Regions from separate parts of the Lelliottia sp. CFBP8978 genome, predicted to be linked through region 2. Evidence: predicted binding sites of a transcription regulator. Region 2 holds the regulator's gene; the other holds the start of a gene.

The links. Region 2 encodes PhoB, which activates phosphate uptake and scavenging genes when phosphate is short. Its sites were predicted from a motif close to CTGTCATAAAACTGNCNNAT; they were not measured.
Region 1: glpT (glycerol-3-phosphate transporter) is a predicted target of PhoB. The motif match lies at 1,920-1,939, and genes of this name have one in related genera.

What each region holds. Positions count from the first base shown of each region.
Region 1 is NZ_CM188253.1:2,943,902-2,948,115, reverse strand. It holds gene glpB (glycerol-3-phosphate dehydrogenase subunit GlpB) at 1-178, opposite strand, end outside; gene glpA (anaerobic glycerol-3-phosphate dehydrogenase subunit A) at 168-1,796, opposite strand; gene glpT (glycerol-3-phosphate transporter) at 2,052-3,404, shown strand; gene yfaE (class I ribonucleotide reductase maintenance protein YfaE) at 3,428-3,682, opposite strand; gene nrdB (class Ia ribonucleoside-diphosphate reductase subunit beta) at 3,682-4,214, opposite strand, start outside.
Region 2 is NZ_CM188253.1:1,003,468-1,007,681, reverse strand. It holds gene phoR (phosphate regulon sensor histidine kinase PhoR) at 371-1,666, opposite strand; gene phoB (phosphate response regulator transcription factor PhoB) at 1,688-2,377, opposite strand; gene sbcD (exonuclease subunit SbcD) at 2,682-3,887, shown strand; gene sbcC (exonuclease subunit SbcC) at 3,884-4,214, shown strand, end outside.

The DNA.
Region 1 (4,214 bases), 1.9 Mb from region 2:
GTGTCTGGACGGGAGACCCGTCCGGCAACGCGCCCAGCAGGTCCAGCGAGCCAGAAGAGAAATGCAGGGCGCTCTGACCGCGACTGACGATCGCGCAGCGCAGGCCGCGTTGGGTGAGCTTTAGGCCACACAGAATCCCTGCGAGGCCGCCGCCAATGATCACCGTATCAAACTTCATCGCGATGCTCCTTCTCCAGCCCGCATAACCCCTGATACACCCAGCGGGTAAATTCACTTTCGCGCAGCGCGTCGCCCCATGCGACAGGCTGCACACCTTTCCAGCGCTCATTAAGAAACTCACTGAGCTGTGTGAGCGACTGTGCGGATGTTGTGACATTAAAACGCTGTAACAGCCCGGCGGCACGACATGCGCAAAGCTCGCCCTGACAGGTTCCCATGCCTACGCGGGTGCGGCGGCGTAAATCGAGCAGCGTGTTAACGGTCAGATTCTCCACCGCATACTGCACTTCTCCTGCTGTTACGGCTTCGCATTCACAAACCAGACTGCGGCTCAGCCGGCCCTGACCCAGCCATGCAGGCGTTCGGTCACCGTGGCGATAAATAGCCGAGCCGCGCAGCGGAGCAGGCAGCGAGATAATTTTTTGCAGCGTCTTTTCGGTTGGCTCCTGCGATCCCGGCAGCGACCGCTCTGCGGTGAGGCAGGGCTGTGAATTGCCGAGTTTGCGACAGACCGCATCGGTCGCCCACTGCGCCATCAGCCGGTAGGTCATCAGCTTGCCGCCGGTGATGGTAATAAAGCCTTCCAGCCCGTCACGTTCGGCGTGATCCATCAGGACAATTCCCCGGCTGACGTTGCGCCCGCTGGGATCGTTATCACTGGCGACCAACGGGCGCACGCCGGCATAGGCACGCAAAATGCGCGTCTGCGCCATGACTGGCGCCAGTTTTTCGCCTTCGCGCAGTAAAATATCGACCTCTTCTGCGGTCACCCGGTTGCTGTCGATATCGTTATAGTCAATGTGCGTTGAGGTGGTGCCAATCAGGGAAATGGTATCGCCAGGGACCAGAATATCGGCGTCGGAGGGCTTGCGGCAGCGGTTGATCACGTGGTTGTTGATGCGGTGGTCCAGGATCAGCAGTGAGCCTTTCGCCGGGAACATGCGGATGGATAAATCCGCATATTCAGCGATGCGCTGCCCCCAGATACCGGCCGCATTGATCACGACGCTGGCATAAAGCTCGCTGTGTTCGCCATATTGCCGATCATAGACCCGCACACCCCGCACGGTATCGTTGTCGCGGATGAGCCCCGTCACTTCATGCGCGGTCAGAATGGTGGCTCCATGCTCGCGGGCATCAAGCATATTGGCGGCCGTCAGACGAAAAGGATCGACGGTTCCGTCCGGGACTTTAACGGCTCCGGTCAGCGCCGGATTGACTGACGGTTCCATGCGCCGGGCGAGCAGAGGATCGATCGCTTCGGCGCGGATACCCGCTTCGGTACAGGCCGCGATAAAGGTCTGCTGAAACGAAAAGTCGTCTTCGGGAAGTGTAATGAACAGGCCATCGGTGGGTTCAATACAGTGGCGGGCGATACGTTTCAGGATTTGGTTTTCAGCAATACATTCGCGAGCGGATTCGTTATCGGTCACGGCGTAGCGCGCTCCGCTGTGCAGCAGGCCATGATTGCGTCCGGTTGCACCTGTCGCAATATCATGACGTTCCAGCAGCGTCACGCTTAACCCGCGCAGGGCGCAGTCTCGCGCTATTCCGGCACCGGTGGCACCGCCGCCAATGATAATCACGTCGCTATAACGGGGATCGCGGATTGTCATTGTCTTCCCTCATGTTCGTTTTTTTACCATTTAGCCACATTAAAACTGTGGTTTGTTTGATTTCGAACATAAACGAGCGCAATGCGAAAGTGAAACGTGATTTCATGCGCTTTTTTGCTCACGCCGTCATATTTCTGTAACAATTTGTGCGTTGATTCACAGTAACAATCGCTGTGATTTTTTAACATCCCCGCCTCTCTTGAGCCGGGGCGTGGTAAAGCCCCGAAAATTCACGACATGGCCATGGAGGCTATTATGCTCAGTATCTTTAAACCTGCGCCGCATCAGGCGCGTGTGCCCGAGGCAGAGATCGACCCGCTGTATCGCCGCCTGCGTTGGCAAATTTTCCTGGGAATTTTCTTCGGCTATGCCGCTTACTATCTGGTGCGTAAGAACTTCGCGTTGGCCATGCCTTATCTGGTCGAACAGGGGTTTTCACGCGGTGATTTAGGCTTTGCGTTGTCGGGGATCTCGATCGCCTACGGATTTTCCAAGTTCATTATGGGATCCGTTTCGGACCGCTCGAATCCGCGCGTGTTCCTGCCCGCAGGTTTGATCCTGGCTGCCGCGGTGATGCTGTTTATGGGCTTTGTACCGTGGGCCACCTCCAGCATCGCCATTATGTTCGTCCTGCTTTTCTTGTGCGGCTGGTTCCAGGGAATGGGATGGCCGCCGTGCGGACGAACCATGGTCCACTGGTGGTCGCAGAAAGAGCGTGGCGGAATTGTGTCAGTGTGGAACTGCGCGCATAACGTCGGCGGGGGCATTCCGCCTCTGCTGTTTTTGCTGGGGATGGCGTGGTTTAACGACTGGCACGCAGCGCTGTATATGCCTGCGTTTGGCGCGATTCTGGTGGCGATAATTGCCTTTGCGTTGATGCGTGATACTCCGCAATCCTGCGGTTTGCCGCCGATTGAAGAGTACAAAAACGATTATCCGGACGATTACAGCGAGCAGCACGAAGAGGAGCTGACGGCGAAGCAGATCTTTATGAAGTATGTGCTGCCCAACAAGCTGCTGTGGTACATCGCCATTGCCAACGTTTTTGTCTATCTGCTGCGCTACGGCATCCTCGACTGGTCACCGACCTATCTGAAGGAGGTGAAGCACTTTGCGCTGGATAAGTCCTCCTGGGCCTATTTCCTGTATGAATACGCGGGGATCCCGGGCACGCTGATTTGTGGCTGGATGTCGGACAAAGTCTTCCGCGGGAATCGCGGTGCGACGGGGGTATTCTTCATGACGCTGGTCACTATCGCGACCATCGTTTACTGGCTCAACCCGCCGGGAAATCCGGGTGTGGATATGGCATGTATGATCGTCATTGGCTTCCTGATCTACGGTCCGGTCATGCTGATTGGTCTGCATGCGCTTGAGCTGGCACCTAAGAAAGCCGCAGGGACGGCCGCGGGCTTTACCGGGCTGTTCGGTTATCTCGGCGGATCGGTCGCCGCCAGCGCCATTGTTGGCTATACGGTCGATTTCTTCGGCTGGGACGGTGGCTTTATGGTAATGATTGGCGGCAGCATTATGGCGGTGCTACTGCTGATTGTGGTGATGTTCGGTGAAAAACGCCATCACGCAGAGATGATGCAGAAACGCGGATAAAAAAAATGCCCGCGCTGCGGGCATTACATTTCGATTTCGATATCGCCTTTTGCCCGGCAACAGCAGGGCAAAATTTCCCCTTCATTGATAAACGCCAGCGGCTCGGTGAGCCAGTCGACCTGACCTGCCACTAAACGGCAGCGGCAGGAGCCGCAGTAACCGGCGCGACACTGGTATTCGACTTCTACCTGATGCGACTCAAGCGCCACCAGCAGAGAAGGGTGCTCTTCGCGGCACAGAACTTCTGTGCCGGAAAGACTTAGCGTGACGCGGCTCATCAGAGCTGGAAATCGCTCAGGTCATCAGTATTGACTTCGGAATCAATCTGACCGACCAGGTAAGAACTCACTTCCACTTCCTGCGGAGCCACCTGTACGTTATCGGACACCAGCCAGGTGTTGATCCACGGAATCGGATTGGAGCGGGTCTGGAATGGCAGCTCAAGGCCCACCGCCTGCATGCGGATATTAGTAATGTATTCCACGTACTGGCACAGAATATCTTTGTTCAGACCGATCATGGAACCGTCACGGAACAGGTAATCTGCCCACTCTTTTTCCTGCTGCGCGGCCAGCACAAACAGGTCGTAGCACTCTTGTTTGCACTCTTCGGCAATCTCTGCCATTTCTGGATCGTCCACGCCGCTGCGCAGCAGATTCAGCATGTGCTGAGTGCCGGTCAGGTGCAGGGCTTCGTCACGGGCGATCAGGCGGATAATTTTTGCATTACCTTCCATCAGCTTGCGCTCGGCGAAAGCAAACGAGCAGGCAAAGCTGACATAGAAGCGGATGGCCTCCAGCGCATTGACGC
Region 2 (4,214 bases):
AGATTTTCGCCATCCCAAATGGGACGATACAGCGGAAAATTGACTCAATTTCAGCGGGATATGCTCCCGTCCTGGCGTGGCGAAGAATAGTTTTTCGATTTACCACGCAAATACAGTCGGTATGACAGTATATGGGGCGCAATTTAAACGCTTATAACGTTTAAAGGCAAGGAGGGATCTTAAAACCAGAACAATATGCCAGCATGAAAATTCAGACCAGAACAATCCTCTAAGTATAAGAAAAACTCATGGCTAATCATGCGAACAAAAAAGCAACAACCGTATAAAATTCACCCGCGTTTCGCTTGACTGCAAAGCAAACAGGCCAGCAAAGGCTGGCCTGTGGAAAGTTAAACTGACACCGTCGCTATCAGAGACTTTTTTTGGCAATTAATCGTTGCGGGATAACAAAACTGAAACGCGTGCCCTGACCCGGCGTACTTTGAATATCGAGACGACTTTCGTGATGATGAACGGCATGCTTCACAATCGCCAGCCCCAGACCGCTACCGCCCGTCTGGCGTGAACGGGCTTTATCTACGCGATAAAATCGTTCTGTCAGACGAGGAATGTGTTCAGGGCCAATGCCCGGCCCGTTATCCTCGACGCTAAATTCCGCTCCCGTCGGAACGGCCTGCCAGCGCACCACGATGTGCGTCCCTTCCGGCGTATGGTTAACGGCGTTGTAGACCAGGTTTGAGATCGCGCTGCGCAGTTCATCTTCGCTGCCAAGCACTTTCAGGCCATTGTCCACCTCGAACGTGAATTCATGCTTTTTATGGCTCAACGTCTGAGCTTCACGCTCAACGACCCGTAGCATCATCGGCACGTCAATGGTTTCATTCAGGGCCAGCGTCGGCGCGGCCTCAATTTTCGACAGGGTAAGCAACTGCTTCACCAGCCCTTCCATGCGATGGGTCTGCTCGCGCATGGTATGCAACGCTTTATCACGCGGCGCGCCTTCCAGCGTCTGCTCCTGCATCATCTCCAGATACCCCTGAAGCACGGTCAGCGGGGTACGCAACTCATGGCTGACATTGGCAAAGAAGTTCCGTCTTGCCCCTTCAAGCTGGTGCATTTGGGTAACGTCCCGCGCCACCATCAGCCACTGCTTATCGCTGTAAGGCATGACGCGGATCTCAAGATGACGGCTATTGTTCAGTATCAGATTATGGGGGCGAGTAAAGTCACGCTTTTTCAAATAATGCGTGAATTCAGGGTAACGCAGAAGGTTAAGGATATTTTGCCCGTTGTCGTCCGGCCAGCGAAGCCCAAGCAGCTGTTGTGCCAGTCCATTACACCAGAAAATGGTCCCTTCTTCGGTGGTCAGAATCACCGCATCCGGCAGTGATTCCGCCCCGCTACGAAAGCGTTTAATCAGGCTTCCAAGCTCACGACGGCGCTTTTTATTACGCATCTGCATCTGATGCAAGCCGTACAGCAACGGCTCCCAGCTGCCGCTTCCGGGCGGCGGTGTCATACTGCGATCAACCCACAGCCACCAGGAAAGACGCAGTAAATTCCAGAAATGCCAGATCAGTAGCCCGGTCACTGCCGCCAGTAAAAACCACGGCAGATAACCAAAAACAGCCCCCAAAATGAAGGCCGGGATACAGCTTAAAATCAGTTCAAAAACGAGCCTTTTCCATGACAGACGTTCCAGCACGCGTCACACTCCTGTCATTGTTCAGAAACGGGTCGAAAAACGATAACCCGTGCCGCGAACCGTTTGCACCATGCGATCGTGGCCGCTGTGTTCCAGCGCTTTGCGCAAGCGGCGAATATGCACATCTACCGTCCGGTCTTCGACATAGACGTTGGTTCCCCAGACGTTATTCAGCAGCTGCTCGCGGCTGTACACGCGTTCCGGGTGAGTCATAAAGAAGTGCAACAGTTTAAATTCGGTCGGTCCCATATCGAGAGGATTTTCGCCCGTCATCACGCGATGTGACGTCGGGTCAAGGCTCAGGCCCTGCATTTCGATCACCTCTTCCACCGCCATCGGTGAAATACGGCGCATGACGGCTTTAATACGCGCCACCAGTTCTTTCGGTGAGAAAGGCTTGGTGATGTAATCATCTGCCCCCGTTTCCAGACCGCGAACGCGATCCTCTTCTTCACCACGGGCGGTCAACATGACAACCGGGATATCGCGGGTCATCGCCTCACGCTTAATGTGCTTGATAAATTGCAGTCCGGATCCGCCTGGCAACATCCAGTCCAGCAAAATCAAATCGGGCCAGGGTTCGTTCAGTTGATTCACCGCGCTGTCATAATCTTCGGCTTCAACCGGCTGGAAACCATTTTGTTCCAGCACGAAGCACACCATTTCGCGAATCGGAGCTTCATCTTCTACGACCAGAATACGTCTCGCCATACTTTGCCCTGTCTGATTAAGGTATGAGTGGGTAATGCGGCGTCATTATGCGTCAGATTTATGACAGATTTATGAAAAACATTACCACCATCAATGGCAAACTGTTGTTTTATTACAGCAGTTAATTTCTGCCTCTCCACGTCCATACGTCCAAAATCATTCAACTTGTCTCAAAGCGGCAAGTCCCGGGGTAGTGATTGCCGGTCTGAGCCTGAGACTCGAATGAACAGAAGCAGCCAACGCAGAGGCAGCGTGATGGATGAAGTGTATAATCCACTCCATCTTTTTTTGCCATGGAACTGTTATGCGCATACTCCACACCTCGGACTGGCATCTGGGTCAAAACTTTTACAGTAAAAGTCGCGCTGCCGAACACGAAGCGTTTCTGAACTGGCTGCTGGAAACGGCGCAGTCTCAGCAGGTGGATACGATTATCGTTGCCGGAGATATTTTCGATACCGGATCGCCGCCGAGTTATGCGCGAGAACTCTATAACCGCTTCGTGGTCAATTTACAGCAAACCGGCTGCCATCTGGTGATCGTCGCGGGCAACCATGACTCGGTTGCCACGCTCAATGAGTCCCGCGACATTCTTGCCTTTCTGAATACCACTGTAGTGGCAAATGCCGGACATGCACCGCAAATCCTCAAAAAACGCGATGGCACGCCGGGGGCGGTGCTATGCCCCATCCCGTTCCTGCGCCCGCGCGATATCGTCCAGAGCCAGGCTGGCCTGTCAGGCGGCGAAAAGCAGCAGGTCCTGCTGCAGGCCATCACCGACTATTATCACCAACAGTACACGGATGCCTGCGCCCTGCGCGGTGACGCCGCTCTGCCAGTCATCGCTACCGGCCATCTGACCACCGTAGGCGCCAGCAAAAGTGACGCCGTGCGCGATATCTATATTGGTACGCTGGATGCTTTTCCGGCGCAAAATTTCCCGCCTGCCGACTACATCGCCCTCGGCCATATTCACCGCGCGCAAATCATTGGCGGCTGCGAACACATTCGCTACTGCGGCTCACCGATCTCCTTAAGCTTTGATGAGACCGGAAAGGCAAAAAGCGTCCATCTGGTGAGTTTTACCGACGGCAAACTCAGCGCAGTAGAGACGCTGAACGTGCCCGTCACCCAGCCTCTGGCGGTATTAAAAGGGGATCTGGCGAGCCTCTCACAGCAGCTTGAACAGTGGCGTGATGTGCAACAAACGCCTCCTGTCTGGCTGGATATCGAAATCACGACCGATGGCTATCTCCACGATATGCAGCGCAAGATTCAGGCGCTGACGGAAGATCTGCCGGTGGAAGTATTGCTGGTACGCCGCAGCCGGGAACAGCGCGAGAAAATTCTTCTCAGCGCACAACGAGAAACCCTGAGCGAGCTGAAAGTCGAAGAGGTGTTTGAACGCCGGCTGGCGCAAGAGGAGATCGACGACGCTCAACGTACCCGACTCAACGAACTGTTTACCGATACGTTGCACGCGCTCACTCACGAGGAAGAAAACGCATGAAAATTCTCAGCTTGCGTCTCAAAAACCTCAACTCCCTGAAGGGTGAATGGAAAATCGACTTTACCGCTGAACCGTTCGCCAGCAATGGACTCTTTGCCATTACAGGGGCTACTGGCGCGGGGAAAACCACTCTGCTCGATGCGATTTGCCTGGCGCTTTATCACGAGACGCCGCGGCTGGAGAAAGTCTCGCAGGCCCAAAATGACTTAATGACGCGCGACACCGCCGAGTGTCTGGCGGAAGTGGAATTCGAAGTAAAAGGCATCGCTTATCGCGCATTCTGGAGCCAGAATCGCGCGCGGAATCAGCCAGACGGAAATCTACAGG